DNA from 2 places in the Stenotrophomonas sp. 24(2023) genome. Region 2 is predicted to be linked to the other one. Evidence: predicted binding sites of a transcription regulator. Region 2 holds the regulator's gene; the other holds the start of a gene.
What was found. The regulator FliA, encoded in region 2, starts transcription of late flagellar genes. The targets are predictions, from matches to a motif close to TAAAGTTTNNCNNNCNNNGGCCGATAA.

Region 1 (14,612 bases), 1.2 Mb from region 2:
GTCCAGGGTCTGGATGCCGTCGCGGATGCGCTTGAGGGTGACTTCGGGCAGGCGGTCGCCGGCGTGGATGGTCATGGGAGCTCCTTTGCACGGGCAGGGTAGGGACCGGAATGGGATGGGCGCGTCAAGACATTGAAAATCCGGCGTGCACACCCATTCTGTCCGGTCCCGGGGCGGGATGCCGTGGCCAGCATGGCCCCTGGCCATGGCGGTGGCATTGCGTTGGATCAGCCGGCGTCACCGCAGGGGCATTCCACAGGCCGTAGCATCGGGCGGCGCTAGAATGAACGCGGGGCGGGACCCGCCGCGGCAGAATCAAATCGAGGTAGCTGGATGGAATTCAAGGATTACTACGCCACCCTGGGGGTGGAACCGGGTGCGGGCGACGCCGAGATCAAGACGGCCTACCGCCGGCTGGCGCGCAAGTACCACCCCGACGTCAGCAAGGAAGCCGGCGCCGAGGACAAGTTCAAGGCGGTCAATGAAGCCTATGAGGCGCTGCGCGACCCGGAAAAGCGGGCCGCCTATGACCAGCTGCGTGCGCAGGGCTACCGTCCGGGCGACGATTTCAACGTGCCGCCGAACTTCGGTGGCGGCGGCTTCAACTTCGAGGAAGTGTTCGGCGGCGGTGGCGGTGCCAACGGCGGCTTCAGTGATTTCTTCGAAAGCCTGTTCGCGCGCCAGCGTGGTGCGCAGGGCGGCCCCGGCTTCAGCAGTGGTGGCCACGCCCCCAACCGCGATACGCGCGCCAAGTTGTCGGTGCCGCTGGAGGCCGCCTACAAGGGCGACAGTCTGCGCATCACGGTCAATGGCAAGCAGCTGGATGTGCGGGTGCCCAAGGGCATCCGCCCGGGGCAGGTGATCCGCCTGAGTGGGCAGGGGCAGAACGGCGGCAACCTGCTGCTGGAAGTGGAATATGCCGCGCACCCGCAGTTCGACGTGGATGGCCGCAACATCCTGCATGCCCTGCAGGTCACCCCCTGGCAGGCCGCGCTGGGCACCAGCATCAGCGTGCCGACGCTGGGGGGCGCGGTGGAACTGAAGATCCCCGCCGGCGCCGAGGCCGGGCGCAAGCTGCGCCTGCGAGGGCGTGGCCTGCCGGGCAGCCCGGACGGTGACCAGATCGTTGAACTGGAAATCATCGCCCCGCCGGCCACCGACGAGGCGCAGAAGAAGGCCTACCGGAACCTGGCCAAGGCCTTTGGCGAAACGATCTGAAGGCAGGTTGGCGCCGGGCCATGCCCGGCGGCGTCAACAGCGTGCCGGCCCCGGCCGGCCGCTGCCAGGGTCAGCCCTGACCGGCAAACACCCGCTCCAGCACCTCGGACAGTTCGTCTTCCGAGAACGGCTTGGTGATGTAGGCCTTTGCGCCTTGGCGCATGCCCCACATGCGGTCGGTGTCCTGGTCCTTGGTGGTCACCAGGATCACCGGGATGTGCCGCGTGGCCTCGTCGCGGGCCAGGGTACGGGTGGCCTGGAAGCCGTTGAGGTTGGGCATCACCACGTCCATCAGGACCAGGTCGGGCAGCTCGGCCTTGGCGGTTTCAACCCCGGCCGCGCCATCGGTGGCGGTCAGGATCTGGTGCCCGAGCTTCTCGACGATGCGCTGTATCCCCAACAGCTGCGACGGTGAGTCGTCGACGATCAGAATGCGTGCCATGTTGTTCCCCGGATGATGCTGGCAGTGTAGTGCGCGCATCGTAGCGATGGGAGGGCAGGGCGTGCCGTCCGTCGCCTGCCTGCGACGCTCAGCCGATCCGCACCACTGTGCGTCCCAGCCCACCACCGGCCAGCAGCGTGTCGAAAACGTCCGGCAGCTCTGCCAGCCCGACCTCCCGGGTACAGATGCTGTCCAGGTGGCGTGGCTTCCACGCATCGGCCAGGCGTTCCCAGACGGCCTCGCGCAGGGCGCGCGGTGCGTTGGCCGACGACACGCCCAGAAGCGACACACCGCGCAGGATGAAGGGCATCACGGTCATCTCCAGCGCCGGGCTGGCGGCCAGGCCGGCGCTGACCACGCTGCCATAAGGCACCGTCTGTGCCAGCAGGCTGGCCAGCATCGGCCCGCCGGCGTTGTCCAGGCCGCCCCCGAAACGGGCCGTCTGCAGCGGGCTGGTATCGGCCAGGGCCTCGCGCGGCAGGACCTCGGCCGCACCGATGCCGCGCAGGAAATCGGCCTGGGCCGGTTTGCCGCTGATCGCGTGCACCGTGTAGCCGGCGCGGCTGAAGATGTCCACGGCCAGCGCGCCCACCCCGCCGCTGGCGCCGGTGACCGCCAGCGGGCCCAGGCCCGGGGTCTGGCGGTTGTCCTGCAGGCGCAGCAGGGCCAGTGCCGCCGTGAAGCCGGCCGTACCCAGCACCATGGCTTCGCGCGGGGTCAACCCGGGCGGCTGCGCAATGACCGCGCTGGCGGCCAGGCGCACGTACTGGCTGTAGCCGCCGTCACGGCTTTCCCCCAGCCCGCAGCCGGTGGCCAGCACCGCATCGCCCTCGCGGAAGGCCGGATCGGTGGAGGCCACCACGGTGCCGGCCACGTCGATGCCGCCCACCAGCGGGAAGCGGCGCAGGATGCGGCCCTTGCCGGTGCCGGCCAGCGCGTCCTTGTAGTTCACCGAGGACCACTGGGCGCGGATCACCACTTCACCGGGGTTCAGCGCGTCCAGCCCCAGCTGGACCAGGCCGCTGCGGTAGCCGGCCTCGTCGTTTTCGATGCGGAAGGCGGTGAACTGGGCGGGAATGGCCATCGGCGCGGCTGACTTGGGGGAAAACGCCACCTTACCCCTTTCAATCCTGCCGGTCCCCCCCATCTTGTATCATCGGTTACGTTTGATGGCTGGTAATGGCTGGCGACGCGGGAAGGGCCCGCGCGCGGCCCAATCTTGATGGAGCGTGCATGGCCTGGAATACACCCGGCGGCAACAAGGGCGGACAAGGCCCCGACGAGAATCGACGCGGGCCGTTCAAGCCGCGTGGTGGCGGCAGCGGCGGCGGCTGGGGCGGACTGCCCGGCCCCCTGAAGGACCTGTTCGATGGAGGCATCCTGCGCTGGGTCGCAGTGGCGGTGGTGCTGCTGGTGCTGTTCTCCAGCTTCCAGCTGGTCGGCGAACAGCAGCGGGGCGTGGTCCTGCGCTTCGGCCAGTTCTCGCGCATCCTGCAGCCGGGCCCGAACTTCAAGCTGCCCTGGCCGATCGAATCGGTCACCAAGGTCAACGCCACCGAGATCAAGACCTTCTCGATCCAGGTGCCGGTGCTGACCCGCGACGAGAACATCGTCAACGTCTCGCTGAACGTGCAGTACCGCATCGATGACCCGCGCCAGTACCTGTTCGGTACGGTCGATGGCGACCAGGTGCTGGAACAGTCCGCGCAGAGCGCGGTGCGCGAGGAAGTCGGCCGCGCCGACCTCAACAGCGTGCTGAACAACCGTGGCCCGCTGGCCGTGGCCGCCGAGGAGCGCCTGCAGGCGCTGCTGCGTGCGTTCCGTACCGGCCTGACCGTGACCGGCCTGACCCTGCCCGACGCCCGCCCGCCGGAAGAGGTGAAGCCGGCCTTCGACGAGGTCAACGGCGCCCAGCAGGTCAAGGAACGCCTGATCAACGAGGCCCAGGCCTACGCCGCCAAGGTGGTGCCGGAAGCCCGCGGCCAGGCCGCCCGTTCGCGCACCACCGCCGAAGGCTACAAGCAGGCCGTGGTCGCCAAGGCCGAAGGTGATGCCGAACGCTTCAGCCTGCTGCAGGGCCAGTACAAGGATGCCCCCGAGGTCACCCGCAAGCGCCTGTGGCTGGAAACCGTGCAGCAGGTGCTGTCGGAGAACCGCAAGGTCATTGGTGGCGATGGCCGCCAGCTGATCTACGTGCCGATGACCGGCGATACCCGAGGCAGCACCTCCGCGCCGGCCAGCGTGCCGAACCCGGACGTGGTGCTCCCGTCGCTGCCGGGTACCTCGGCAGCGGAACAATCCCGCGACCCGGGCCGGCCCACCGGCCGCCCGGCGGGTCGTCCGGCCGGCCGTGAGGAGGGCAGCCGATGAGAAATCCAATCTGGATCGCCGTCATCGTGGCGGCAGTGCTGGGCCTGCTGGGCTCGGTCTACGTGGTGCGTGAAGACCAGACCGCCATGGTGCTGAACCTGGGCAAGGTCGTGCGTTCGGACATCCAGCCCGGCCTGCACTTCAAGGTCCCGGTGGTGGAATCGGTGAAGGTGTTCGACCGCCGCTTCCAGGTGCTCGACACCACGCCGGCGCGCTACTTCACCGCCGAACAGAAAGATGTCAGCGTCGACTTCTTCGCCATCGGCTACATCTCCAACGTCGGTGACTACTTCCGTGCTACTGGCGGCGATCCGCGCATCGCCAATGCCCGCCTGGCGCCGATCATCACCGATTCGCTGCGCAACCAGATCAACTCGCGCACCCTGCAGCAGCTGGTGTCCGGCGACCGCAGCGAGCTGATCGCCGAGCAGCTCAAGGGCATCAACGAAGCGGTGGCGGGGCTGGGCATGCAGATGATCGACCTGCGCATCAAGCAGGTGGACCTGCCCACCGACAGCCAGGTCATCAACGACGTGTACGAGCGCATGCGCGCCCAGCGCAAGCAGGAAGCGGCCAAGCTGCGCGCCGAAGGCGAGGAGCAGTCGCTGACCATCCGTGCCCAGGCTGACCGCGAAAGCACCGTGCTGATCGCCGAGGCCGAGCGTGATGCCCAGCGCCTGCGTGGTGAAGGCGATGCCGATGCAGCGCGCATCTACGGCAAGGCCGGTTCGGCCGATCCGGCGTTCTATGCCTTCTACCGCAGCCTGGAGGCCTACCGTGGCTCCATGACCGACGGCAACGGCGTGATCGTGCTGGACAAGAACGACCCGTTCCTGCAGTACCTGAAGAACGACCGCTGACCGCCAGCGGCGTGCATCCGGGGCCCGGCGACCTGCCGGGCCCCGTGTTTTTTGGAGTTCCCCATGAAAGATCTGTTCGCGGCCGTGTGCCTGGTCGCGGTGCTCGAAGGCCTGTTCCTGTTCGTCGCGCCGGTGGCCTGGCGGCACATGGCCGAGCGCCTGATGGGCCTGCCCAGCCCGGCCCTGCGCAGTTTTGGCGGGTTGGTCCTGCTGGCGGGCCTGAGCCTGCTGTGGTGGGTCCGGCACTAGGGGCAGGGCATGGGCCTGACCGGCCGGTGAAGCCCGCCGCCGATGGGGTGGCACCGGACCCCGGAAACCCGGATAATGCACAAAAGCCGGACGGGCCTCCCGTTCGGCTTTTTCCGTGTCTGGGCCTTCCATCGCCGGCCGCTCCCCGTCTGGAGCCGCCACCTGTGCGCTGGCCAGCCTCGCCACGGTTCAACCGTCCGCGGCCCCGATGGCCGCAACAAAATCGAGGAGCCCGTCATGGGTCAGTCTGTCGTAGTGTTGGGTGCCCAGTGGGGCGATGAAGGCAAGGGCAAGATCGTCGATCTGCTCACGGAGGAAATCGGCGCCGTCGTGCGCTTCCAGGGCGGCCACAATGCCGGCCACACCCTGGTCATCAACGGCAAGAAGACCGTCCTGCACCTGATCCCGTCGGGCATCCTGCGTGACGATGCGCTGTGCCTGATCGGCAACGGCGTGGTGATCTCGCCGGCCGCGCTGCAGAAGGAAATCGCCGAGCTGGAAGCCTCCGGCGTGGAAGTGCGTTCGCGCCTGAAGATCTCCCCGGCCGCGCCGCTGATCATGCCGTACCACATCGCCCTGGACCAGGCGCGCGAACGCGCTGCCGGCGGCAAGGCGATCGGCACCACCGGCCGTGGCATCGGCCCGGCCTACGAAGACAAGGTGGCGCGCCGCGGCATCCGCATCGCCGACCTGCATTACCCCAAGCAGCTGGAAGAACTGCTGCGCACCGCGCTGGACTACCACAACTTCGTGCTGACCAAGTACCTGGGCACCGAAGCGGTCGATTTCCAGAAGACCTTCGACGAGGCGCTGGCCTTCGGCGAATACGTGCAGCCGATGAAGTCCGATGTGGCCGGCATCCTGCATGACCTGCGCAAGCAGGGCAAGCGCGTGCTGTTCGAAGGCGCGCAGGGCGCGCTGCTGGACATCGACCACGGCACCTACCCGTACGTCACCAGCTCCAACACCACCGTCGGTGGCGCGCTGGCCGGTACCGGCGTCGGCGCCGATTCGATCGACTACGTGCTGGGCATCGCCAAGGCCTACGCCACCCGCGTCGGCGGCGGCCCGTTCCCGACCGAACTGGACGATGAAATCGGCCAGGGCATCCGTGACCGCGGCGCCGAATACGGTGCCTCCACCGGCCGCCCGCGTCGCTGCGGCTGGATGGACATCGTCGCGCTCAAGCGCGCCGTGGCCATCAACGGCATCAGCGGCCTGTGCATCACCAAGCTGGACGTGCTCGACGGCATGGAAAAGCTGAAGGTCTGCATCGCCTACGAATACAACGGCAAGCGTACCGAGTACGCGCCGCTGGACGCGCAGGGCTGGGAAGACTGCACCCCGGTGTACCTGGAATTCCCGGGCTGGAACGAGAACACCCACGGCATCACCAACTGGGACGACCTGCCGCCGGCCGCGCGCGCCTACCTGCGTTCGCTGGAAGAGCTGGCCGGTTGCCCGATCAGCATCGTCTCCACCGGCCCGGACCGCGACCACACCATGGTCCTGCAGGACCCGTTCGCCTGAGTGATGCGCCGGTAGCGCCGGGCCATGCCCGGCGTCGCTGACAGGAAAAGCCCCGCACAAGCGGGGCTTTTTCGTACTGCTGCCGGCGTTACGCCAAGGCTTGGGCCGGGCGCTGCAGTCTGGCCATGAAGTCATCGGCGGTCTTGTTCACCTTGGTGAGCTTGAACCGGTTGAGCAGGATGTCATCCAGGGGATTCTCGAAGGGGGTGACCAGGATGCCGTTGTGGGCTTGCGTCCTGTGCATGAGGATTTCAGGCATGAATCCATCGCGAAGGGCATGTCCGATGATGGTGACCGGATTGTTCGTGACAAGTTCGCGGGCCATGGAAACCAGCTCGGATTTTGCGTCATCGAACGTTTCCTGCTGCGTCAACCGGAGTGATTCCGGGCTTTCCAGGCTTCCTATCATCTTGTAGATGGCAAGATGGTTTCCTGTTTCAGGGATTGGTGCGCCAGGAAGCAGGGTGACGTACGGGACGCCCTGCAGCTTGCAGGCCTCCTCGAACAGCGAGTCATAGTTTGTCGTGATGATGGCGCTGAAATGCGTTACTGCTTTCAGGTGGGCGGAGGTTGGCCGAGGCCTTCCCAGGGCTTTCATCAAAGTGACGAGGCGATCAACAAGTTTCTGCTTTCCGAACCTGAAGACGTAGTACTCAGCGACGTCGCTGAAGTTGAAGCGGTCGGAGCGGGGAAGTTCCTGGTTCCACAGTTCATCGCTGAGAATGTCTACAAGAAGCGATGCCGCAGGCATTCCCGCAGGTAGTGACATTCCGGCGCCTGCAATGAGTACGCCCTCGCCCCGTGAAGCTGCAGCGCTGGGGCCAGTGGAGGGCGGGGCGATGCGGGCGGGGATGGGGGCGGGCGTTCTGGATGCACGGTCTGCAAGGGTATTCAACAACGTGGTGTTGAACAGGTCGATGATGGCCTTGCGGACAAGCTCGGACAGGTCGTCGGCCAATTCGAATTCCTGACGGAACATGCCGTCCTGCCAGTCGGCAACCTCGCGCCGGAAACTGTCTCGATCAGTGTCACGCTCTGCGCCGTACTTCAGCTTCTTCTGAAAAGGAAGAATGATCTTCCCTTTGCTTCTTGAATAATCGTACTCGAGGTGAGTGACCGACTTTCCATTTGCATCTTCGGGAGGTACCCAGCCATACCTTTCACCCAGGATGAGGATGACGATCTGGCATGTTTCGATTTCCTGCTTGATCCGTTCCCAGCTGCTCTGCCCGGATGGGCTGATGTTCTCGGCGTTGACAGGTTCAATGCCCAGATCGGAAAGGCGCCTGACAACCGCCCTTCTCTCATTGGCAAGATCTTCCATGGTGCTGCTGATGAAGGCTCGAAGTCTGGTCATTGCGGTGTTGGAATGATTTCAGGGAGGGGTTGCATGGCCGCATGGATCCACCCGATGGCCCGGTGCGGAGCACTGCCGGATACGGTCGCGCTTTCCCTTGCTTCGGGCAAGGGCCTCTGAAATTGATCTCACCTGGCTGGTCCGAAAGTCAAGGAAAGTTTTGATTTTCATTATGAACGGGAAGGGCCTGGCGGTGTTCCGGGAGTAAAGCACTGCAAAAGGGAGCCGATAACTCCCGTATCCCCCCGTTTGGATCCACCGATGAATTACTTGAGGAATGTCAGGGTGTCCTGGCGTCTTGGGCTGGGCTTTGGCCTGCTGTTGCTGCTGGTGGCCGGCGTCGTCGCCACCGCCGCCACGGCCAGCATCGCGCAGAAGCAGGCCATGCAGCAGGTCGTCGAGGTTGGCGTGGCCAAGGTGCGCCTGCTGTCGCAGATGCTCGATGCCAACAACCAGATGATGGTCGTGCGCCGCGAAATGCTGATCCGCCAGGGCGACCACCTGCAGGACGACGAGGCGCGCATCGAGGCGCTGGTGGCGCGCTATGAGGGCAGCTGGAAGGCCTACCAGGCGCTGCCGGCCGATGCCGGTGGCAAGGCCGCCGCGCAGGCCATCGCCGAGGCGCGCGCCACGGCGCGCCCGTTGAACAAGCAGACCAGCCAGCTGATGGCGGCCAATGATTACGCCGGTGCCATCGCACTGACGCTTGGGCCGGTGCAGGCCGCGGCCAATGCCTGGAACAAGGCGCTGTCCGATGGCGTTGCCTTCGAGGAAGCGCAGAGCCGCAGCGCCGCGGCGGCGGCCATCGCCCTCGGTGAGCGCACCTTGGTGCAGCTGCTGGTACTGGGGGCCATCGCACTGCTGGTGGGGGTGGCCGCATCGGTGCTGATCGCCCGCAGCCTGACCGCACCGCTGGCACGGGCGGTGCAGCTGGCCGGGCGCATGGCCCGGGGCGAGCTGGAGCAGGACTTCCATCTCGGTGGCCGCGACGAGCTGAGCCGCCTGGGTGAAGCCATGGCCAGCGTGCGTGACAACGTGCAGGCCACCATCGGCGCACAGCTGCAGATGGCCGAACAGCACGATGCCGGCGCGATCCGCCACCGGATGCAGGCCGATGCGTTCCCGGGCGATTTCGGTCGCATGGTGCGCGCCACCAACGCGCTGGTCGATTCACACGTGCAGGTGCAGTTCCACCTGGCGGAGGTGATGCAAGGTTATGCGGTGGGCGATCTCAGCCGCGACCTGCAGGATTACCCCGGTGAGAAGGCGGTGCTGACCCGCACCATGGCCTCGGTGAAAGGCAGCCTGCAGGCGGTCAACGCGCAGATTGAAGCACTGGCGCAGGCGGCCAGCGCAGGTGATTTCAGCATGCGCGGCGACGAGGCGGCCTTCCAGTTCCAGTTCCGCGCGATGGTGGCCCATCTCAACGGCATGATGGCCGGGGCGCAGGCCAGCATCGCCGATGTATCCGACGTGCTGCAGGCCATCGCCGATGGTGACCTGACCGCGCGCATGGCCGGCCGGTACCAGGGCGTATTCGCGCGCATGGCGGCCGATGCCAACCGCACCAGCGCGCAGCTGACCGGCATCGTGCAGGGCATCCAGCAGGCGGCCGGCAGCATCGACAGCGCCGCCCAGGAGCTGGCAGCCGGCAACGCCGACCTGTCGCGCCGTACCGAACAGCAGGCGGCCAATCTGGAAGAGGCGGCGGCCTCGATGGAAGAGCTGACCTCCACCGTGCGCCAGAACGCCGAGCTGGCGTTCCAGGCGGACCGTGAAGCGCATGCGGCCGGCGAGGCCGTGCGTGCGACCGAGCAGGCGATCGGGCAGATGGCCACGGTGATGCGCGAGATCGATCAGTCCTCGGCACGCATTGCCGACATCACCACGGTGATCGATGGCATCGCCTTCCAGACCAACATCCTGGCGCTCAATGCCGCGGTGGAAGCCGCACGTGCGGGCGAGAACGGCCGTGGCTTCGCGGTGGTGGCCAGCGAGGTGCGCACGTTGGCGCAGCGCGCCGGCACCGCCGCCAAGGAGATCAAGGCGCTGATCGAGGAGGCCAGCGGCAAGGTACAGTCCGGCCTGGGCGTCACCGTGCAGTCCGAGGCGGCCATCGCCCGCCTGGCCCAGGCCAGTGCACGCACCAACCAGCTGATGAGCGACATCGCCGCCGCCACCAAGGAACAGGCGGCCGGCATCGAGCAGGTCAACCAGGTGGTGGTGCAGATGGACCAGGTGACCCAGCAGAATGCCGCGCTGGTGGAGGAGGCCACGGCCGCCAGCCGTGCGCTGGAGGAACAGGCGCAGGCGTTGACCACCTCGGTGGCGGTGTTCACCGTGGCCCAGGCCGCTCCACGCCCGGTGGCTGCCCGGGCGGCTTGAGCCCCCGCCGTGGCTGTGCTCTGATCGGCGTGGCTGCAGGCCGCAGCCACGTCCAGGAAGGAGGCAGTGCATGCGCGGGAACCTGGGGTTGACCAACAGCTACCTGAAGTTGGGCCTGGCCCTGACGATTGTCGGTATGCCGCTGGTGGCCGCCTCCTGGCACGGCGTGCCACCGATGGGCGCGGCTCGCTCGATGCACGTCAGCGCGGTGCTGCTGGGCGGCGGCATCGTCGCCTTCGTGATCGGTTGCGTGGTGAAAGTCGTCAGCCGGCGGATGCCGGTGGAACCATCGTGATGGGGCGCATGAGTGGAATTGGCGTGGCCGGTGAGGGCCTGCGCCGGGTTCCAGCCAGGCTGCATTCGTCGATGGGTGCCGCACGCGCGTGAGATGCCGCGCGGGATACTCCCTTCCGTTGACCTGATGTTTCAGCGATGCTCTGCCCATCAAGGGGGATGCATGGACAACCGGGATACGGAAGGGCAGGGCGAGATCCACGGGGATGTGCCGGCGGTGCCGGCGCTGGAGGAGGGCGCGCGCGTGGCGGTGGCCCATGATGCCCCCACCGACTGGTCGATGCTGCCGCTGGTGGCCGATGACCGCGATTCGGCGGTGATGCGGCTGTGGCGGTTGTTGCGCCACGAACCTGCGCTGATGGTCAGCGCGGGCTACATCCTGCTGTCGTTGCTGGGCCTGTGGTCGAGCTATTTCTTCTACCTGCGCTTCAAGCTGTCGATCCTGGATTACCTGCAGGTCAGCGATTTCCTGGTGGCGGGCCTGCGTGATCCGGCCTACGCGCTCATCCTGGCCTGCGGCGTGCTGATCGCGGTGCTGGTGGGATGGCCGGATACGGTGCGCCGCCGCAACCCGGCCAAGGTGGAGGCATTGCGTGCCCGTCACTGGGGTTGGCGCGTGCTGTTCACCCATTCGCGCTGGACCAGCTGGGAACTGGCGGGCATGCGTCCGCTGACCGGGCTGACCATCGCCGTGTGTGCGTTCATGGCGCTGGGGGCGGCCTCGTACGCGATGACCAAGGCCGAGCGTATCCGCGATGCGGGGGCGGGCCTGCCGGTGCGCGTGCATCTGGCCGGTGATGCCGCGCCGCTGGCCGGAGAGGCGCGCCTGCTCGGCAGCAGCAGCGCGTTCGTGTTCCTGTGGTGGCCGCAGCAGCGCCGCGCCGAAGCCGTACCGATCTCGGCGGTGCGCCGCCTGCAGTCGGTGGGCGTGCCTGTCCGGGCGGCACCGGCCAAGGCGGATACGCCCGCCGCAGCCCCCTGACCGGCGGCAAAAGGGGCGCGCCGCCGCAGGGACGGCGCGCCCGGTCTCCGGTGTTCAACGTGACGCGGTGCGCGCCGTTTTCTTCGTGGCCGTCTTGGTCGCGGCTTTCTTCACTGCGGTTCTCGGTGGCGCGCGCCCGCTCCCGCTGCGCTTGCCGCCGCCACCGTGCTTGTTCACCGTGGCCCAGGCGATGCGCTCGGCGGTGGCTTCACTGGCGCCCCGTGCGCGCTCGCTGTCCTCGATATGCGCCGCTTGGCGCTTCTGCTTGTCGGTGTAGGCCGATTTGTCGCCACGCGGCATGACCGGGCTCCAGGGGAAGGGGCTGCCCCGGCCAGGGCGGCTGCGCGGCGGGGACGCGGCCGACAGTGGCGCACGTTGCGTTAACAGGCGGTCCGCCAGAGGTGAACGCGCAGGCAAAACCGCGCTCGGTTATGCTTGTCCCATGCGTGTTGAACCCGCCGACATCGAAGCCCTGTTCGACGCCATCCCGGATGTGCTGTTCTTCATGAAGGACCGCCAGGGGCGCTACACGCACGTCAACCAGACGATGCTGCGCCGGCTGGGCCTGCGCTCGCGCAAGGACGTGATCGGCCGGACCGCGGCGGAAATCTACCCGACCGGCCTGAGCGCGGACTACGTGGACCAGGATGCGCGCGTGCTCGGCGGGGCGGTCATCGAGAACCTGATGGAACTGCACCTGTTCGCCAACCGCGAGCCGGGCTGGTGCCTGACCTGCAAGCGGCCGCTGCTGGTCGATGGGCGTATCGAAGGGCTGATCGGCATTTCCCGCGACCTGGGCCAGAAGCACAGCCTGGGGGCCCAGTACGAGCAGCTGCGGCTGGCGCTGGCCCACCTCAATGCGCATTACGCGGAAAACGTGCGCATGCAGACCCTGCTGGACATCACCGGGTTTTCCCTGTCCAAGCTGGAGCGCAGTTTCCGCAAGGTGTTCCAGATGACCCCGCAGCAGGTGCTGACCCGCCTGCGGATCCAGATGGCCATGCATTTGCTGCACAGCAACGAAAGCATCGCCAGCATCGGCCAGGCCTGCGGGTTCACCGACCAGAGCGCCTTCACCCGCAAATTCAAGGCGGAAACCGGGGTTTCGCCGCGTGCCTACCGCGTGCGCGCCAGCGAACACGCCACGCTCTGAGCCGCCGGATCGTCTGGCCTATCCCTTCCGCGCGCTGGACAGGGTAAGGTGTCGCCCTTGTTGCCGATGCCAGCCCTGCCGATGCCCGCTACCCCGACTTCGCCTGCTTCGACCTCGCGCCTGGGCCATGCGCTCAAGCCCCGCCAGCTGATCATGATGGGGCTGGGCAGCGCCATCGGTGCCGGCCTGTTCCTGGGCTCGGGCGTGGGCGTGCATGCGGCCGGCCCGGCGGTGCTGGTGTCGTACCTGGTCGCCGGCGCGCTGGTGATCATCGTCATGAACGCCCTGGGCGAGATGGCCGCGGCCAAGCCGACCAGCGGCGCGTTCTCGGTCTATGCCGCCGATGCCATGGGCGCCACTGCCGGGGCCACCGTGGGCTGGCTGTGGTGGGTGCAGCTGGTGATCGTGATCGCCGCCGAAGCGGTGGGCGCTGCCGGCCTGCTGGCCAGCATCTGGCCGGCCATCCCGGTGCCGATGGCCGCGCTGGCCTTCATGCTGTTCTTCACCGCCATCAACCTGCTGGGGGTGAGGAACTTCGGTGAGTTCGAGTTCTGGTTCGCCATCCTCAAGGTGGCGGCGATCCTGGCGTTCATCGCCATCGGCATCGCCCTGCTGATGGGCTGGCTGCCGCAGGTGGCCTCGCCGGGGCTGAGCAACTTCACCCAGCATGGCGGCTTCGCGCCCAACGGGTTGGCGGGTATCGGTGCGGCGCTGCTGGTGGTGGTGTTTGCGTTTGGCGGCACCGAGATCGTGGCGGTGGCGGCGGCGGAAACCGAAGACCCGGGCCGCAGCCTGGCCCGGGCGGTGCGCACCGTGGCCTGGCGCATCCTGGTGTTCTACATCGGGTCGCTGAGCGTGATCATCGCGGTGGTGCCGTGGACCAGCGAGGCATTGAAATCGCCCTTCGCCGCCGTGCTGCAGGTGGCCAACATTCCCGGCGCGGCCACGGCCATCACCCTGATCGCGGTGGTGGCCCTGCTGTCGGCACTGAATGCCAACCTCTACGGTGCCTCGCGCATGATGTTCTCGCTGGCGCAGCGTCGCGAGGCGCCGGCGGTGCTGGGCTGGACCGACCCGCGCCAGGTGCCGGTGATCGCGGTGCTGGCCAGTGTGCTGTTCGGCTTCGCCGCCACCATCATGGAACTGCTGTTCCCGGACAAGGTGCTGCCGGTGCTGCTGAACATCGTCGGCTCCACCTGCCTGCTGGTGTGGACCCTGTCGCTGGTATCGCAGCTGGTGCTGCGCCATCGGGCCAACCGGGCCGGCACGGCCCTGCCGTTCCGCATGGCCGGCTACCCGTGGCTGACCGCGTTTGCGCTGGCCATCCTGGCGCTGATTTTCGGCCTGCTGCTGTCCGGGGCGCAGACCCGGGTCCAGTTCCTGTCGATGGTGGCACTGACGGTCACCATCGCCGTGTGCAGTGCGATCGCCCGGCGCGTGCGCGAAGGGTGACGGGGGCGGGCCGCGCCGACGCGGCCACCACAACCGGCATGCCACCCTGCGTGCATGGGCCGTCCCCGGCCCGTCGAACAGGAGCAACGCATGCTGCGCAGCCGCCCTTTCCTGATGTTCACCGGCCAGGCCGAACAGGCCCTGGCCCTGTACGCTGAAGCGTTCGCCGATTTCCGCCTGCTCGGCCTGCAGCGCCATTCCGATGGCGCGGCTGCGGGCGTGCCGGGGCAGGTACGGCAGGCCATCTTCCTGCTGGGCGGTACCCACTACCTGTGCTTTGACAGCCTGGACGTGCACGGCTTCACCTTCACCCCGTCGAT
Region 2 (14,612 bases):
GGTTGCGGAAGGGACCGACGGAGGGGGTACAGCGAAGGACTACTGCGCGCCGTCACAGCGGATAACGGCGCGGTGGCGATGCACTTTAGCGACGGATGTCACATTCGGCGGCGGATGGAACGGGGGCGCAATCCCTTTCGTGCGTAACGATTGGAGGGGATTGCGCCGATTCCGGCAGGATCAGGCCGGCGACGGAGGTCGCAGTTCGTGGTGACATGGCGCGTAGGGGGTGTAGCGCCACGCCATGCCATGCATGGCGGTGGGGACGTCGGTGATTCATCCACGCATGGCGTGGATCTACCGGGACGGTCGGCGCTTCAACCACGCGTGGCGGCGGGGCGTGGATCGGCCAGGGCAACGCCGCCCGGTGCATTCACGGGCGGCGTGCAGGCCTCGCGGCAGGCTCAGGCGGCCTGCGGTACCCGCAGCGAGCGGACCAGGCCGCCGATGTCCACGATCAGTGCCACCCGGCCATCGCCGAGGATGGTGGCGCCGGACACGCCGCCGATGCGGCGGTAGTTGTTCTCGATGTTCTTGACCACGACCTGCTGCTGGCCGACCAGTTCGTCCACTTCCAGCGCGATCTTCTGGCCGTCGCCTTCGACCACGACCACCAGCGATTCGCTGCCGGGGGCGCGCTCGCCGTAGCCGTAGTACTCGCTGAGCGAGAGGATCGGCAGGTACTCGCCACGCACGCGCAGTACGCGGCCGTCGCCGGCCATGGTGCGGATGTCCTCGGCCTGCGGCTGCAGGGCTTCCAGCACGTAGGCCAGCGGCAGGATCAGGGTTTCACCGGCCACGGCCACGGTCATGCCATCAAGGATGGCCAGCGTCAGCGGCAGCCGGATCAGCACGCGGGTGCCGTTGCCGGACTGGCTTTCCAGCTGCACTTCGCCACCCAGCGCCTGGATGTTGCGGCGGACCACGTCCATGCCCACGCCGCGCCCGGACAGATCCGTGACGGCATCGGCGGTGGAGAAGCCGGGCTGGAAGATCAGGTCCCATACCTGGGCATCGGTGGGGTTGTCCGGCACGCTCAGGCCGCGCTCGAGCGCCTTGGCCAGGATCTTGTCGCGGTTCAGGCCGCGGCCATCGTCGCTGACTTCAATCACGATGTGGCCACCCTGGTGCGATGCGGCCAGGGTGATGGTGCCGGTCTCGTCCTTGCCGGCGTCGCGGCGCACGTCCGGCATTTCCAGGCCGTGGTCGATCGAGTTGCGCACCAGGTGCACCAGCGGGTCGGCGATCTTTTCGATCAGGCCCTTGTCCAGCTCGGTGCCTTCGCCGACGGTGCGCAGGCGTACCTGCTTGCCCAGCCGGGTGGACAGGTCGCGGACCAGGCGCGGGAAGCGGCGGAACACCGCATCCACCGGCAGCATGCGCACGCCGATGACGGCTTCCTGCAGGTCGCGGGTATTGCGTTCGAGCAGGTCCAGGCCGGCGAACAGGCGCTCGGCATGGACCGGGTCGATGGCATTGGAGACCTGCTTGAGCATGGCCTGGGTGATGACCAGTTCGCCCACCAGGTTGATCAGGGCGTCGACCTTGTCGACGCTGACGCGGATGGAGGTTTCCGCCTCATGGTTGCCGGCTGCGGCGGCCGGCGCGGCAGGTGCCGCAGCAGCGGGGCCGGCGGCAGGTGCCGGTGCAGTGACCGGCGGTGCCTGGGTCGCCAGGCTCGGCGGCGCGGCCGGACGGATGTCCAGTTCGCAGTCATCCACCACCCAGGCGAAGGTATCTTCGATCTTGCTGCGCGGCACCTTGCCGACCAGCCCCAGATCCCACGCCAGGTGGGCTTCGAGCGGATCAAGCTGGCTGAAGCCGGGCAGGCGTTCCATGCGCGCAGCCACCTGCAGCGCACCGAGGTGTTCCAGTTCGCGGATGATGCGCAGCGGATCATTGCCGCTCATGAACAGCGACGGCGCCGGCACGAAGCCGATCTGCCAGGCTTCGGGCGTGTCATCGACCTTGGCGGCCGCAGCGGCCGGCGCGCCGGGGGCAGCCTGGCCGGACAGCACGGCTTCCAGGCGTGCCTTCACCGCAGCAACGGCAGCCGGGTCGGCCGGCTGGCCGTGCTCGGCCTCGCGCAGCAAGGCACGCAGCACGTCCACCGAGGCCAGCATGGCATCCACCGCCGCCGGTTCCAGGGCACGCTTGCCGGCACGCAGCTCATCCAGCAGCGTTTCCAGCACATGGGTCAGGCTGGCGATCGCATCGAAGCCGAAGGTGCCGGCGCCGCCCTTGATGGAGTGGGCCGCGCGGAACACCGAGTTGATGATCTCCGCATCCTGCTGCCCCGATTCCAGGGCCAGCAGGCCGGCCTCCATTGCATCGAGCCCTTCGCGGCTCTCTTCAAAGAAGGTGGCGTGGAAGCGTTGCAGGTCCATGCTCATGGCGGTGGCGGTCCGGAAGCGGGGAAGGAGGGCGGGGCGGTGGGGCGATCAGCCCAGCACTTTCTGCACGGTGGCGACCAGCTGTTCGGGGTTGAACGGCTTGACCAGCCAGCCGGTGGCGCCGGCGGCCTTGCCTTCGGATTTCTTGTCTGCCGCCGATTCGGTGGTCAGCATCAGCAGCGGGGTGAACTTGTAGTCGGCCAGCTGGCGCAGTTCACGGATCAGGGCGATGCCATCCATGTTGGGCATGTTGACGTCGGTCACCACCGCGTTGAAGCGCTGGCCCTTGGCGCGAGTGAGCGCGACCGCGCCGTCTTCGGCTTCTTCGACGGCAAAACCGGCCGAGGTGAGGGCGAAAGAGACCATCTGGCGCATCGACGCCGAATCGTCCACCACCAAGATACGTGCGCTCATGCAGCGTTCTCCACAGATTTCAGGTTGTCATGGGGTACGTCCAGGCCCAGGGCCTGGGTGACGCCCAGCAGTCGCGCGGCGTCACGGAAGGTTGCGGTGCAACCCTGGAAGGCGGTGTCCAGCCCCGCGTTGCGGCGGGCCTGCACGAAGGCGCACAGCACCTGCACGGCGGCAGTGTGGATGCGACCGACCTGGCTTGCGTCCAGGGTCAGTGCGCCGGCCTGTTCCAGCAGGGGGGCCAGGCGGTTCTTGAGCTCGGTGCTGGCCTCGATGCCAAGGTCTTCACCCAGTTCGACAGTGCTCATCGTTGCTCCGGACAAACGGTTCCGGGATCTATAACGGCACCCCGTGGGGGTTCTTTAGGGGGATTCCGTGGAAGGCATCCACGCATGGCGTGGATCTACAGGAGGCGGGCATCCACGCGGGGCGTGGGTGTGCGCGTGGCCGGGTAGATCCACGCCATGCGTGGATGGGGTCAATTCAACAGCCGGGTGGCGTCGAGCAGGATCATCGGCCGCTGGGTGACGCGGGCCACGCCGCGGAAGATATCGTTGGAGATCTGGCAGATGCGCGCGGTATCGGGCGGTTCGATCTGCGAATCGGTGAGGTTGGCGACATCTTCCACCGCCGAGACACGCAGCCCCAGGGTCTCGCCATCCTCTTCCAGTACCACGATGCGGGTCTGCGCATCTTCGGCGGCCGGGGAGGTGCCCAGGTGCAGGCCGAGGTCGATCACTGGCACCACCTGGCCACGCAGGTTCATGATGCCCAGCATGGCCGGGGCGGTGCCGCGCAGGGGCAGCAGCGGCACGGGCAGGACCACTTCCTGCACCTTCAGCAGCTCCAGTGCGTAGGCCTGGCTGCCGCAGCGCAGGCGCAGCCAGCGCGAGGTGCGCTCACCGGCGCGGCGGCCCTGCGGGTGCGGGCTGCTGGCCGGACGGGTGTTCTGGGCCTGCAGTTCCTGCCAGCTGGACGGGCGGCCCGGGGCCTCCTGCGCGGGGACGGCCGGTGCGGGACGCGCCGGCTGTGCGCGGGCGGCAGGAGCGACAGGGCGCAGCGGCGCGGCCGGGGCCGCTGCAGGCGCGGCTGCCACGGGTGCGGCGACGCCGGCGGCGACGTCGAACGCGGCCTGCAGGCCCGGGCTGTCGGCATGGGTCAGCGTGCTGCTGTCGCCCGGCGCGGTCTCGAAGATCACTTCGTCGGGCAGATCGTCCCAGGTTGGCTCGCGTGCCGGTGCTGCCGCTGCCGCGACGACGGGCGCGGTTTCGTGCAGCACCTCATCGGGCAGGTCGTCCCAGGTGGGTTCGCGTTCGACGGCCGGTGCGGCGGCCTGCTGCGCGGCGGCGAAGGCTTCTTCGAAGGCGGCCTCCAGTTCGGGCGTGTCGCCGGGCACGCTGCGCGCAGGTTCACTCATGGCCACGGCGGCAGGTGCCTGCATCGCAGCGAGAGCTTCCTCGAACGCGGCTTCCAGTTCGGGCGTGTCGCCGGGCACGCTGCGCGCGGGTTCACTCATGGCCACGGCGGCAGGTGCCTGCATCGCAGCCAGAGCGTCCTCGAATGCGGCTTCCAGTTCGGGCGTATCCCCCGGCACGCTGCTGGCCTGCGCGGGTGCGCGGTCCGGTGCAGCGGGTGTGGCAGGGGCGGCCGCTGCCGCGTCGCCGAGCAGGGCTTCCAGGTAATCGTCCAGCGCGCCGACGGTACTCATGCCGCCTCCTGTTCCGGTACCCGCGCGTCTTCGGCCAGTACCCAGTTCAGCGCACGGCGGTAGGCGGCCAGGCCGCGGCCCGGGTAATCATCGCCCAGCACCGGCTGGGTCAGGCCGGCCGCGTTGCTGATGCGGGTATCCACCGGAATGGCGTCTTCCCAGACCCGGCTGCCGTGGCGGTCCTGCATCGCGCGCACCGATTCGTTGCCGGTACGGGTGCGGCGGTCGAACAGCGTGGGCAGGATCGAGATCGGCAGCGGGCGGCGGCGCGAGCGTTCGACCATTTCACCGGTACGCACCATGCCGTCCAGGCCGTGCAGGGCCAGCGGCTCGGCCTGGGTCGGGATGATCAGGCGGTCGGCGGCGGCCAGGGCGTTGATCATCAGCAGGCCCAGCGTCGGTGCGCAGTCCAGCAGGATGTAGTCGTGCTGGCCCTGATGGCGGGCCAGCGCGTTCTGCAGCGCCAGGCCCAGCCCCGGCTGGTTGGCGCTGCGGCGTTCCAGGGTGGCCAGCGCCGGCTGCGCGCACACATGGTCCAGGCCCGGGATCGCGCTGGGCTGGCGCAGCGTGGCCAGCTCCGCCGGCGGCGTGGCGAACAGGTCCAGTACACCCGGCGGGGGCGGTTCGGCGGCGACGCCGAATGCCCGCGTCAGCGATGCATGCGGATCCAGATCGATCAACAGCACGCGGTGGCCAGCGGCGGCCAGGCCGCGGCCGAGGGCCAGGGTGGTCGTGGTCTTGCCAACGCCGCCCTTCTGGTTGGCGACTGCCCAGATGCGCATCGCACTCACTCCTTCATTGCAGGGGGAACGGCGGCGCCTACGCGGCTGCCGGCCGGCACCGGTGGCAACCGCACCGGTGCAGTGGGGGAAACAACAGGGGATGCCGGGGCGGTGGGCGCGGCATCGGTCGCGCCGGCGTTGCCGGTGGCGGCATTCAGGCGGGCGCCGAGCGGGTCCACGGCATGGCTGGTGTCGGCCAGGATGATGACCATCACCCGCCGGTTGCGGTTGCGCCCTTCGGCGCTGCTGTTTTCTTCGCGCGGACGGAACTGGCCGTAGCCGACCATCGCCAGCCGCGAGGGCTGCACGCCCTGGTCGGCGAACAGGTGCACCACGCTGGCCGCACGGCCGGCCGACAGTTCCCAGTTGGAGGGGAACTGCGCGGTGGCGATCGGCACGTTGTCGGTGTGGCCTTCCACGCGGACGCTGTTGGGCACATCGCGCAGCACGCCGGCCAGGCTGGCCAGGGTGTCGCGGGCATGCACGTCCAGTGCGGCCGAGCCGGTCGGGAACAGGATGTCGCTGTTGATTTCCACCTCGATCCACAGCTCGGTGCGGCGCACGCTGATCATGCCGCGGTCGATCAGCGGTGACAGTGCGGCGGTGAGGCGGTCGGCGATGCTGTTGAGCTGGCGCTCGGCACGGGCCAGCTGTTCCTGGTTGTGCACCGAGACCGGCACCCGCATCTGCGAGGCCATCGATGGCAGCAGGGTGGGGTCGTGCGACGGGGCGGGTGCGGACGGCCCGATCCGGGTGCCGGACTTGATGACCGAGGGGCTGTCCCAGCCCCCGCCCTGGACCTGCTTGTTGCCGACCTGCACCGGGTTGATGGTGCGCGGCGCGCCGCCGAAGGCATCGGTCAGCGCGTCGGCCATGATGCGGTACTTGCCCTCGTTGATCGAGGAAATGGCGTACATCACCACGAAGAATGCCAGCAGCAACGTCATCAGGTCGGCATAGGGGATGGCCCATGCCTCGTGGTTGGCGTGTTCTTCGTGGCGCTTGCGGCGGGCCATGTCAGTGCAGGAAGCCGGACAGGTTGGTTTCGATGTTGCGCGGGTTCTCGCCCTGCGCGATCGAGATCAGGCCTTCGATGACCATTTCCCGGTCGCGGCTGTTGTGGGCGATGACCGCCTTGAGCTTGGCGGCGACCGGCAGGAACAGCAGGTTGGCCGAGGCGATGCCGTAGATGGTGGCGGTGAAGGCGGCGGCGATGCCGTGGCCGAGCTTGCTGGGGTCGGCCAGGTTCTTCATCACCGCGATCAGGCCGAGCACGGCGCCGATGATGCCCAGGGTCGGGGCGTAGATGCCCATGCCCTCGAACACCTTGGCCGCGGCCTGGTCCTGGTGCTCCTGGCTGCTCAGTTCGATTTCCAGCATGTGCCGGATCGATTCGGGTTCCACGCCATCGACCAGCAGCTGCAGGCCCTTGCGCAGGAACGGGTCCTGCTGCGCATCGACCTGGGCTTCCAGGCCCAGCAGGCCCTGGCGGCGGGCGATGTTGCTCCATTCCACGATCTGCTGGATCAGTTCGCGGCGATCGCTGTGCGGCGGGCGGATCACCCAGCGCATGATCCTGAAGGCGTGCTTGAACACGGCCGGGGTGGTGTGCAGCAGGATGGCCGCCACGGTCCCCACGATGACGATCACGAAGGCAGCAGGCGACCACAACGACGCCAGGCCGGCGCCCTTGAGGATGCTGCCGCCGACCAGCGAGGCCAACGCCAGGAAAAGTCCGATGAGGCTGAGTCTATCCATGGTTCCGGTATCGGCGTGTGTGAATGGGACTTGAGACACCGGGAGATTGCGTACAGACGGTAGTCACAGTTTTGGGTTCGCCGGGCCGGGCCCGGCGGGCGTCAGCGCAGGCCGTCCACATCCAGGATCAACGCCATGCGGCCATCGCCGATCAGGGTGGCGCCGGCGTAGCCACGCAGGCCACGCAGTGCCTTGGGCAGCGGCTTGATGACCACTTCCTCGCGGCCACGGACCTGGTCCACCACCAGCCCGAAGCGGGCTTCGCCGGCCTGCAGCACCACGATGGTCAGCAGCGTGGCCGGCATCGGTTCCACGTCCAGCCAGTGGCGCAGGTCCACCAGGGGCAGGGTGTGCGAGCGGCGGTCGAGCACGGCGCGGCCATCGAACCAGCCCAGCGAGGTGGCCGGTGCATGCAGCACTTCCATCACGCGGGCCAGGGGCAGGGCATAGACATCCTCGCCGGCCTGCACCAGCAGGGTTGGCAGGATGGCCAGGGTGAGCGGCACGCGGATCATGAAGCGGCTGCCCCGGCCCAGTTCGGACTGGATCTGGATCTGCCCGCTCAGTTCGCGGATGCGCGACTGCACCACGTCCATGCCGACGCCACGGCCGGAGATGTCCGTGACTTCCTGCTTGGTGGAAAAGCCGGGCAGGAACACCAGGTGCAGGCATTCTTCCCCGCTCAGGCGCGCGGCCACTTCCGGGTCGATCAGGCCCTTTTCGCGCGCCTTCTGGCGCAGGCGTTCCGGATCGATGCCGGCGCCGTCGTCCTGCACCTCGATGCTGACATAGTCGCCTTCCTGTTGGGCCGACAGGCGCACGTGGCCATTGCGCGGCTTGCCCTGCGCTTCGCGCAGGTCGGGCATCTCGATGCCGTGGTCGATGGCGTTGCGCACCAGGTGCACCAGCGGATCGGCCAGTGCCTCGACCAGGTTGCGGTCCAGTTCGGTTTCGGCGCCGACCAGTTCCAGTTCCACTTCCTTCTTCAGGTTGCGGGCAACGTCGCGCGCCACCTTGGGGAAGCGCGAGAACACCTTGCCCACCGGCTGCATGCGGGTACGCATGACGGCCGACTGCAGGCGCGCGGTGGCGATGTCCAGCGTGGACACCGCGCGGTCCAGTTCCTCGTCGCGCAGGCGGATGCGCAGGGTCTTCAGGCGGTTGCGCGACAGCACCAGTTCGCCGATGAGGTTGACGATGGCATCCAGGCGCTTGGTGTCCACGCGCACGGTGTGCTCGGCCTCGGCCAGTGGCTTGGCCGCTGGCTTGCTGGCCGGTGCCGGCACGGCGGCCGGGCGCGGCATCGGCACGGGGGCAACGGCAGCGGCCGGCGCCACCGGCCGCGCACCGGGTGCGGCGCCCCCATGCAGCTGGTCCAGTAGTGCTTCGAATTCGTCTTCGTTGATCAGCCCGTCGTCGGCCCTGGCCGGTGCGGCGACCGCCGTCGGTGCCTTGCCGCCATGCAGTTGGTCGAGCAGGGCTTCGAATTCGTCTTCGGTGATGAGGTCGCTGGCGGGCGCGGCCGGGGCCGGGGTGCTGGCGGGCGAGGGGGTGACGGTCGGCGCGGTGCCGGCCACATCGAACTGTGCGATCAGCTCCGGCGGGGCATAGCCCGGCTCGGTGCCGGCCGAGACCGAATCGAGCATCGACTGCAGGTAGTCCAGCGACTGCTGGGCGGCGTCGAAGTGATGCGGCTGCAGCACGGCCTGGCCGGAGCGGGCCATGCCGAGGGTTTCTTCGGCGGCATGGCACAGCTCCACCATGGCGGTGATGCCCAGGAAGCCGGCACCGCCCTTGAGGGTGTGGTAACCGCGGAAGACCGCATTGAGCTGGTTGCTGTCCTGCGGCGCCTGTTCCAGCGTCACCAGCTGTTCGCCGAGGCGGTCCAGGATTTCCTGGGCCTCGATGATGAAATCGGCGGCGATGTCGTCGGACAGGGCGGCCATGGTTACAGCCCCAGGTCCGACAGCAGATCGTCGGCGTCGTTCTGCGAGACGGCGTGGTGGTCCACGCCCTTGACTGCGGGGCCAGCCAGTGCCGGTTCTTCGCGGCGGTGCTGTTCCGGCGGCAGGCCGAGCGCACCGAAGCCTTCATGCACGCGGCGCACGATGCCGACCACGCGGCGGATGATCTGCCCGGTCAGGTCCTGGTAGCTCTGGGTCAGGGCGATTTCGGTGAGGTTGTGGCGGATGCGCTCCAGCTGCACGTCCTGGTCCGGCTGCAGGCCATCGGCGCGCAGCTGCTCGGTCAGGGTGCGGCATTCCTCGGCCAGGTCCAGGGTGCGGTGGGTGGCCTGTTCGGTCATCGCCACCACGTGGTCCAGGCGCGCGCAGGCGTCGTCCAGCTCACCGGCATCGCTGGGTACGGTCGGCAGTTCGCCCAGGGCCTGGCCCAGTTCGCGGGCCAGGCGGCTCAGGCCGGCCATCATCGGCTGGGTGCGCAGCGCCACCAGGCCGTCGATCTGCTGGCGCCAGGCGCTTTCATCACCCGCTTCCAGCGCGTCCAGGGCTTCCTGCAGGCGCAGGGCCAGTGCGTTCCTGTCGACCGTGCTGTCCATCAGGCGCTGGCCGCCAGGCGTTCGAAGATCTTGCCGAGCTTCTCTTCCAGCGTCTGCGCGGTGAACGGCTTGATGATGTAGCCGTTCACGCCGCTCTGGGCGGCTTCGATGATCTGCTCGCGCTTGGCTTCGGCGGTCACCATCAGTACCGGCAGGGTCTTGAGCTTGGCGTCGGCGCGGATGGCCTTGAGCAGCTCGATGCCGGTCATCACCGGCATGTTCCAGTCGGTGACCACGAAATCGAACGGCTGGCTCTGCAGCAGTGCCAGCGCCGCATGCCCGTCCTCGGCTTCGGCCGTGTTGGTGAAGCCCAGGTCGCCGAGCAGGTTCTTGACGATTCGACGCATGGTCGAGAAGTCGTCGACGATCAGGATGCGCATGTTCTTGTTCAAAACGGATTTCCTTTGTTGTTCATTCTTCAGGGCCGGCGTGGGCCGCCCTGAACAGATTCATTGTTCCAGCCCGGCGTCGGCGGCTTCAAACACCTTCAGGCGGCCGCGCAGGCGCAGGACCGCCTGGCCATGGATCTGGCAGACCCGCGACTCGCTCACGCCGAGCACTGCGCCGATCTCCTTCAGGTTCAGTTCCTGCTCGTAATAGAGCGAGAGCACCAGCTGTTCGCGCTCGGGCAGGTGGCCGATGGCCTTGCCCAGCTCGCGGCCGAACTCGCCGCGCTCCAGCACCTGCTGCGGGGTCGGGCCGCCTTGGGCGATGGTGTCCAGCTCGCCCTGGTCCTCGATGCGCGATTCCAGGCTCAGCACCTGGCCGCGTGCAGCATCTTCCATCAGCCGCAGGTAGTCGGGCAGCGGCATCTCCATGGCGGCGGCCACTTCGGTGGCACTGGCGGCACGGCCGCTGGCCTGTTCCAGCCGGCGGATGGTGGCAGCCGCATCGCGTGCGCGGCGGTGCACCGAGCGCGGCACCCAGTCGCCCCGGCGGATCTCGTCGATCATCGAGCCGCGGATGCGGATCGAGGCATAGGTCTCGAACGAGGCGCCCTGGTCGGCATCGTAGCTGCGCGAGGCTTCGATCAGGCCCATCATGCCGGCCTGGATCAGGTCGTCGATCTCCACGCTCGCCGGCAGGCGTGCGGCCAGGTGGTGGGCGATGCGCCGCACCAGGTCCGAATGCTGGGTGATGCAGTCGGTCGCAGCGGCCCGCTGGACCTCCTTGTACTGGGCGGCGGCTTTCATGCGGCCACCCCGCGCTGCTTGAGGATGCGTTCGAGGAAGAACTCGACGCCGCCGCGCGGCTCGGTCGGGGCCTGCCAGCGGGCGGTGCGGCGGGCGATCTCGGTGATCGCCTGCGCGGCCGGGCTGGACGGGTAGGCCTTGACCACCGGCTGCTGGCGCTGCACCGACAGGCGCAGCCAGTCATCCTGCGGCACGCAGCCCAGGTAGTTCAGGGACACGTCGGCGAGGAACTTCTCGCACACGCGCACCAGCTTTTCGTACAGCACCCGGCCCTCGTTGGGGTCGCGCACCATGTTGGCCACCACCTGGATGCGGTCCACGCCGCGCTCGCGCGAGAGCACCTTGATCAGCGCGTAGGCGTCGGTGATCGAGGCCGGCTCGTCACAGACCACCACCACGGTGTCCTGCGCGGCCTGGCAGAAGGTCAGCACGCCGTCGGTGATGCCGGCGGCGGTGTCCACCACCATGATGTCCAGCTCGCGTTCCAGTTCGGAGAACACGTTGACCAGGCCCACGTGCTCGGCCGGCTGCAGCTCGGCCATGTGGCGGCGGCCCGAGGCGGCCGGGACCACCAGCACGCCGTTGGGGCCTTCCACGATCACGTCTTCCAGCGAGCAGCGCCCGGCGACCAGGTCGGCCAGGGTGAACGTGGGGTTCAGGCCCAGGATGACGTCGATGTTGGCCAGGCCCAGGTCGGCATCCAGCAGCAGGGTGCGTTTGCCCATGCCGGCCAGCGCCACGGCCAGGTTGGCCGAAACGTTCGTTTTGCCCACGCCGCCCTTGCCGCCGGTGACGGCGATGGTGCGGACCGGGCCCAGCGGCTGGCTGCGGGTGGCCGACAAAGGGAAGTTCTTGGTCAGCTTGGCGTATTCACGCGACGGCATGGTTCAACTCCGGGTTGCAGGGCATATCGGCCGCTCGGCGCAAATCTTCAAGGCGAAGTACGAGATTGGCTGCACTGGCCCGGTGCAGGTCCTCCGGGACGTCCTGCCCGTCGGTTACCCAGGTGATCGGCAGCTGGTGGTCCACGGCCACCGACAGGGCGCTGCCGAAGCGGCCGGTCTCGTCCAGCTTGCTCAGGACCAGGCCCTGCAGGTTGGCCGCGCCGAAGCGGCGGACGACTTCGTCCATGTCGCCGAAGCTGGTGTTGGCCGGCAGCACCAGCAGGGTGCGGACCTGGTGGGCGGCACGCAGCCATTGCAGCTGTGCGGCCAGGGCGCGGTCGCGCGGCCCCAGGCCGGCGGTGTCGATCAGGACCAGCTTGTAGTCCTTCAGGCGTTCCAGCAGCTGGCCCAGGTCGCTGCCGCTGCCGGCTTCGTGCACCGCAATGCCGAGCTGGCGGCCATAGCCGTACAGCTGTTCGCGGGCGCCGATGCGCAGGGTATCGGTGGTGACCAGGGCGACGTCGCGGGCGGCGTGCTTTTCGGCAAAGCGCGAGGCCAGCTTGGCGATGGTGGTGGTCTTGCCGGCGCCGGTCGGGCCGACCAGGGCGATCACCCCGCCTTCCTCCAGCGGATCGGCCGGGGCGATCGGCAGCTTGCGCGAGAGCAGGCCCAGCATCAGCCCGCGGCTGCGGTGGGCTTCGGTCTCCAGCGGGATCTGCATGGCCACGTCGCGGGCGATGCCGGCGTCGAACCCGTATTCGTCCATCAGGTCCAGTGCGGCCGCACGGACCGGGCTGCCACGCAGGCGTTCGTCGGTGAAGCGGTTCATCTCACGCTCGATGACATGGCGCATGCCGGCCACCTCCTGGCGCAGCTGGCGGATTTCTTCTTCGTCGCGGGCCACCAGGGTCAGCGTCGGCGGGGCGACGACCGTGGGGGCGGTGACCGCCGCTTCGGTGCCGGCCGCCACGGCGGGCGCGATGTCCTGTCCGGGCGCAGGCGCGGCGGCCACGGCGAAAGAGGGCAGCGGCAGCGGCGGCGGCAGGGACGCGGCCGTGGCGACGGCAGCGGTCGCGGCCTCATCCAGCGGCGGGTCGATGATGAAGCGGGCGCGGTTGGGGGCCGGCACCGGTTCACTGGCTGCCGCCGGTTCGGCGGCCTGCCCGGCCGCGCTGTCGGCGGCAGCGAACGGGGTGAAGATCTGTTCCGGCAGTGCCGGTTCATTGACGCTGGCCCGTGCCAAGGTTTCGGCGAAGCCGCTGCTGCCGCGGGTCGGCACGATTTCGTCGGCACTGTCCAGAGTGCGGCCGGTGGCACCTACGGCGGCGCGGGCCAGGGCGGCCACGGCCGAGGTGGTGGCGGCCACCGGGTCCGGGGCCAGGGCAGCGGTCTTGCGGCGGGTGACGGCCGCGATCATCGCATCGGCGGCGCTGCGCGGCTTGGCCGGCCTGGGCGGGGCCACATCGCGGCGCGAGGCTTCCAGCGCTCGCTGCACGGCGCTCTCGTCATAGTTGGCTGCAGCGACGATTTCGATGCCTTCCTCGATCCGGCGGTTGGACAGGATCACCGCATCGGGTCCATGTTCCTTGCGCACCAGGTTCATGGCCGAGCGCATGTCGGCGGCAACGAATCGTTTGATTTTCATGCTGTGGTCACGGGACGAAGTCGGCGGAGTGGGAGCGGGAGAACGCGGGTGGTCGGTGGTCTGCACGGTTCGGGTTCCCCTCGGTGTCGGTGTGCTGCGGTGTAGTGAAAATGGTGTCTGTTTTCTGGCGCGTCGGAGGGGCGGCTCAGCTGATCGTGCCGACCAGCTTCAGGCGCTTGTCCTCCGGCACCTCGCTGTAGGCCAGCACCGACAGCGACGGAACGCTGTGGCGGACCAGCCGTGCCAGCGCGGCACGCACCGGGCCTGGTACCAGCACGACCGCCGGCTCGTTGCGGGCTTCCTGCTTGCTGACACAGTCGGCAAGGCTCTGGTGCAGCCGTTCGGCGAGACCGGGTTCCAGCGCGGCGCCGTTGCCCTGGGTGGACTCCTGCAAGACGCGTTCCAGTTGCGGGTTGAGGGTGAACACCGGCAGCTCCGGCGACATGCCGGCGATTTCCTGCACGATGAAGCGGCCCAGCGAATTGCGCACGGCGGCGGTGAGGGTGGCCGCGTCCTGCGCATGCGGGGCGTGCTCGACCAGCGATTCGGCGATGCGGCGCAGCTGGCGGATCGGAATGCGCTCGATCAGCAGGTTCTGCAGCACGCGCACCACGGTGGACAGCGGCAATGCCTTCGGCGTCAGGTCTTCGACCAGCTTCGGCGCGCTCTTGGCCAGGGTGGCCAGCAGCTGCTGGGCTTCTTCGTGGCCGAGCAGCTCCGGGGCATGCTCGCGGATCAGGTGCGAGAGGTGGGTGGCGACCACGGTGGCCGGATCGACCACGGTGTAGCCCATCGATTCGGCCTGTGCCCGCTGGTGGGGCTGGATCCAGGTGGCATCCAGGCCGAAGGCGGGATCCTTGCCGGCAATGCCGTCCAGCGGGCCCAGCGCGCTGCCCGGGTCCAGCGCCAGTTCGCGGTCGGGATGGATGTCGGCGGTGGCCACCGGCACGCCATGGATCAGTACCCGGTAGCCGGTGGCCGGCAGTTCCAGGTTGTCGCGGATGTGCACGGAAGGAATCAGGAAGCCGATGTCCTGGGTCAGCTTGCGGCGCACGCCCTTGATCCGGGCCATCAGTTCGCCGCCCTGCTTGGCATCCACCAGCGGGATCAGCCGGTAGCCCACTTCCAGGCCGAGCGGATCGACCGGGCGCAGTTCGTCCCAGCTCAGTTCGGCCGTCGGTGCCGGCGAGGCCGGGCGGCCCATAGCGTCCAGCGCGATGCCGTCCGGGCCGATCGGCTCCGGCTTGGCCGGGGCCTGTTCCTTCTTCCACAGCTTCCAGG

Region 1: a site for FliA is predicted at 8,232-8,258, ahead of Q9R17_RS03145 (methyl-accepting chemotaxis protein). Genes of this name have one in related genera too.

What each region holds. Positions count from the first base shown of each region.
Region 1 is NZ_CP133160.1:687,923-702,534, reverse strand. It holds gene Q9R17_RS03190 (peroxiredoxin) at 1-75, opposite strand, end outside; gene Q9R17_RS03185 (DnaJ C-terminal domain-containing protein) at 334-1,218, shown strand; gene pilH (twitching motility response regulator PilH) at 1,289-1,660, opposite strand; gene Q9R17_RS03175 (YhdH/YhfP family quinone oxidoreductase) at 1,749-2,744, opposite strand; gene hflK (FtsH protease activity modulator HflK) at 2,894-4,030, shown strand; gene Q9R17_RS03165 (protease modulator HflC) at 4,027-4,890, shown strand; gene Q9R17_RS03160 (DUF2065 family protein) at 4,954-5,139, shown strand; gene Q9R17_RS03155 (adenylosuccinate synthase) at 5,377-6,669, shown strand; gene Q9R17_RS03150 (DUF4062 domain-containing protein) at 6,758-8,026, opposite strand; gene Q9R17_RS03145 (methyl-accepting chemotaxis protein) at 8,288-10,411, shown strand; gene Q9R17_RS03140 (hypothetical protein) at 10,482-10,706, shown strand; gene Q9R17_RS03135 (hypothetical protein) at 10,869-11,687, shown strand; gene Q9R17_RS03130 (hypothetical protein) at 11,742-11,987, opposite strand; gene Q9R17_RS03125 (AraC family transcriptional regulator) at 12,130-12,840, shown strand; gene Q9R17_RS03120 (amino acid permease) at 12,901-14,292, shown strand; gene Q9R17_RS03115 (VOC family protein) at 14,383-14,612, shown strand, end outside.
Region 2 is NZ_CP133160.1:3,993,985-4,008,596, forward strand. It holds gene Q9R17_RS18215 (chemotaxis protein CheA) at 405-2,393, opposite strand; gene Q9R17_RS18220 (response regulator) at 2,442-2,807, opposite strand; gene Q9R17_RS18225 (STAS domain-containing protein) at 2,804-3,112, opposite strand; gene Q9R17_RS18230 (chemotaxis protein CheW) at 3,283-4,512, opposite strand; gene Q9R17_RS18235 (ParA family protein) at 4,509-5,294, opposite strand; gene motD (flagellar motor protein MotD) at 5,300-6,310, opposite strand; gene Q9R17_RS18245 (flagellar motor protein) at 6,312-7,052, opposite strand; gene Q9R17_RS18250 (chemotaxis protein CheA) at 7,154-8,998, opposite strand; gene Q9R17_RS18255 (protein phosphatase CheZ) at 9,001-9,609, opposite strand; gene cheY (chemotaxis response regulator CheY) at 9,609-10,001, opposite strand; gene Q9R17_RS18265 (RNA polymerase sigma factor FliA) at 10,059-10,802, opposite strand; gene Q9R17_RS18270 (P-loop NTPase) at 10,799-11,686, opposite strand; gene flhF (flagellar biosynthesis protein FlhF) at 11,673-13,331, opposite strand; gene flhA (flagellar biosynthesis protein FlhA) at 13,477-14,612, opposite strand, start outside.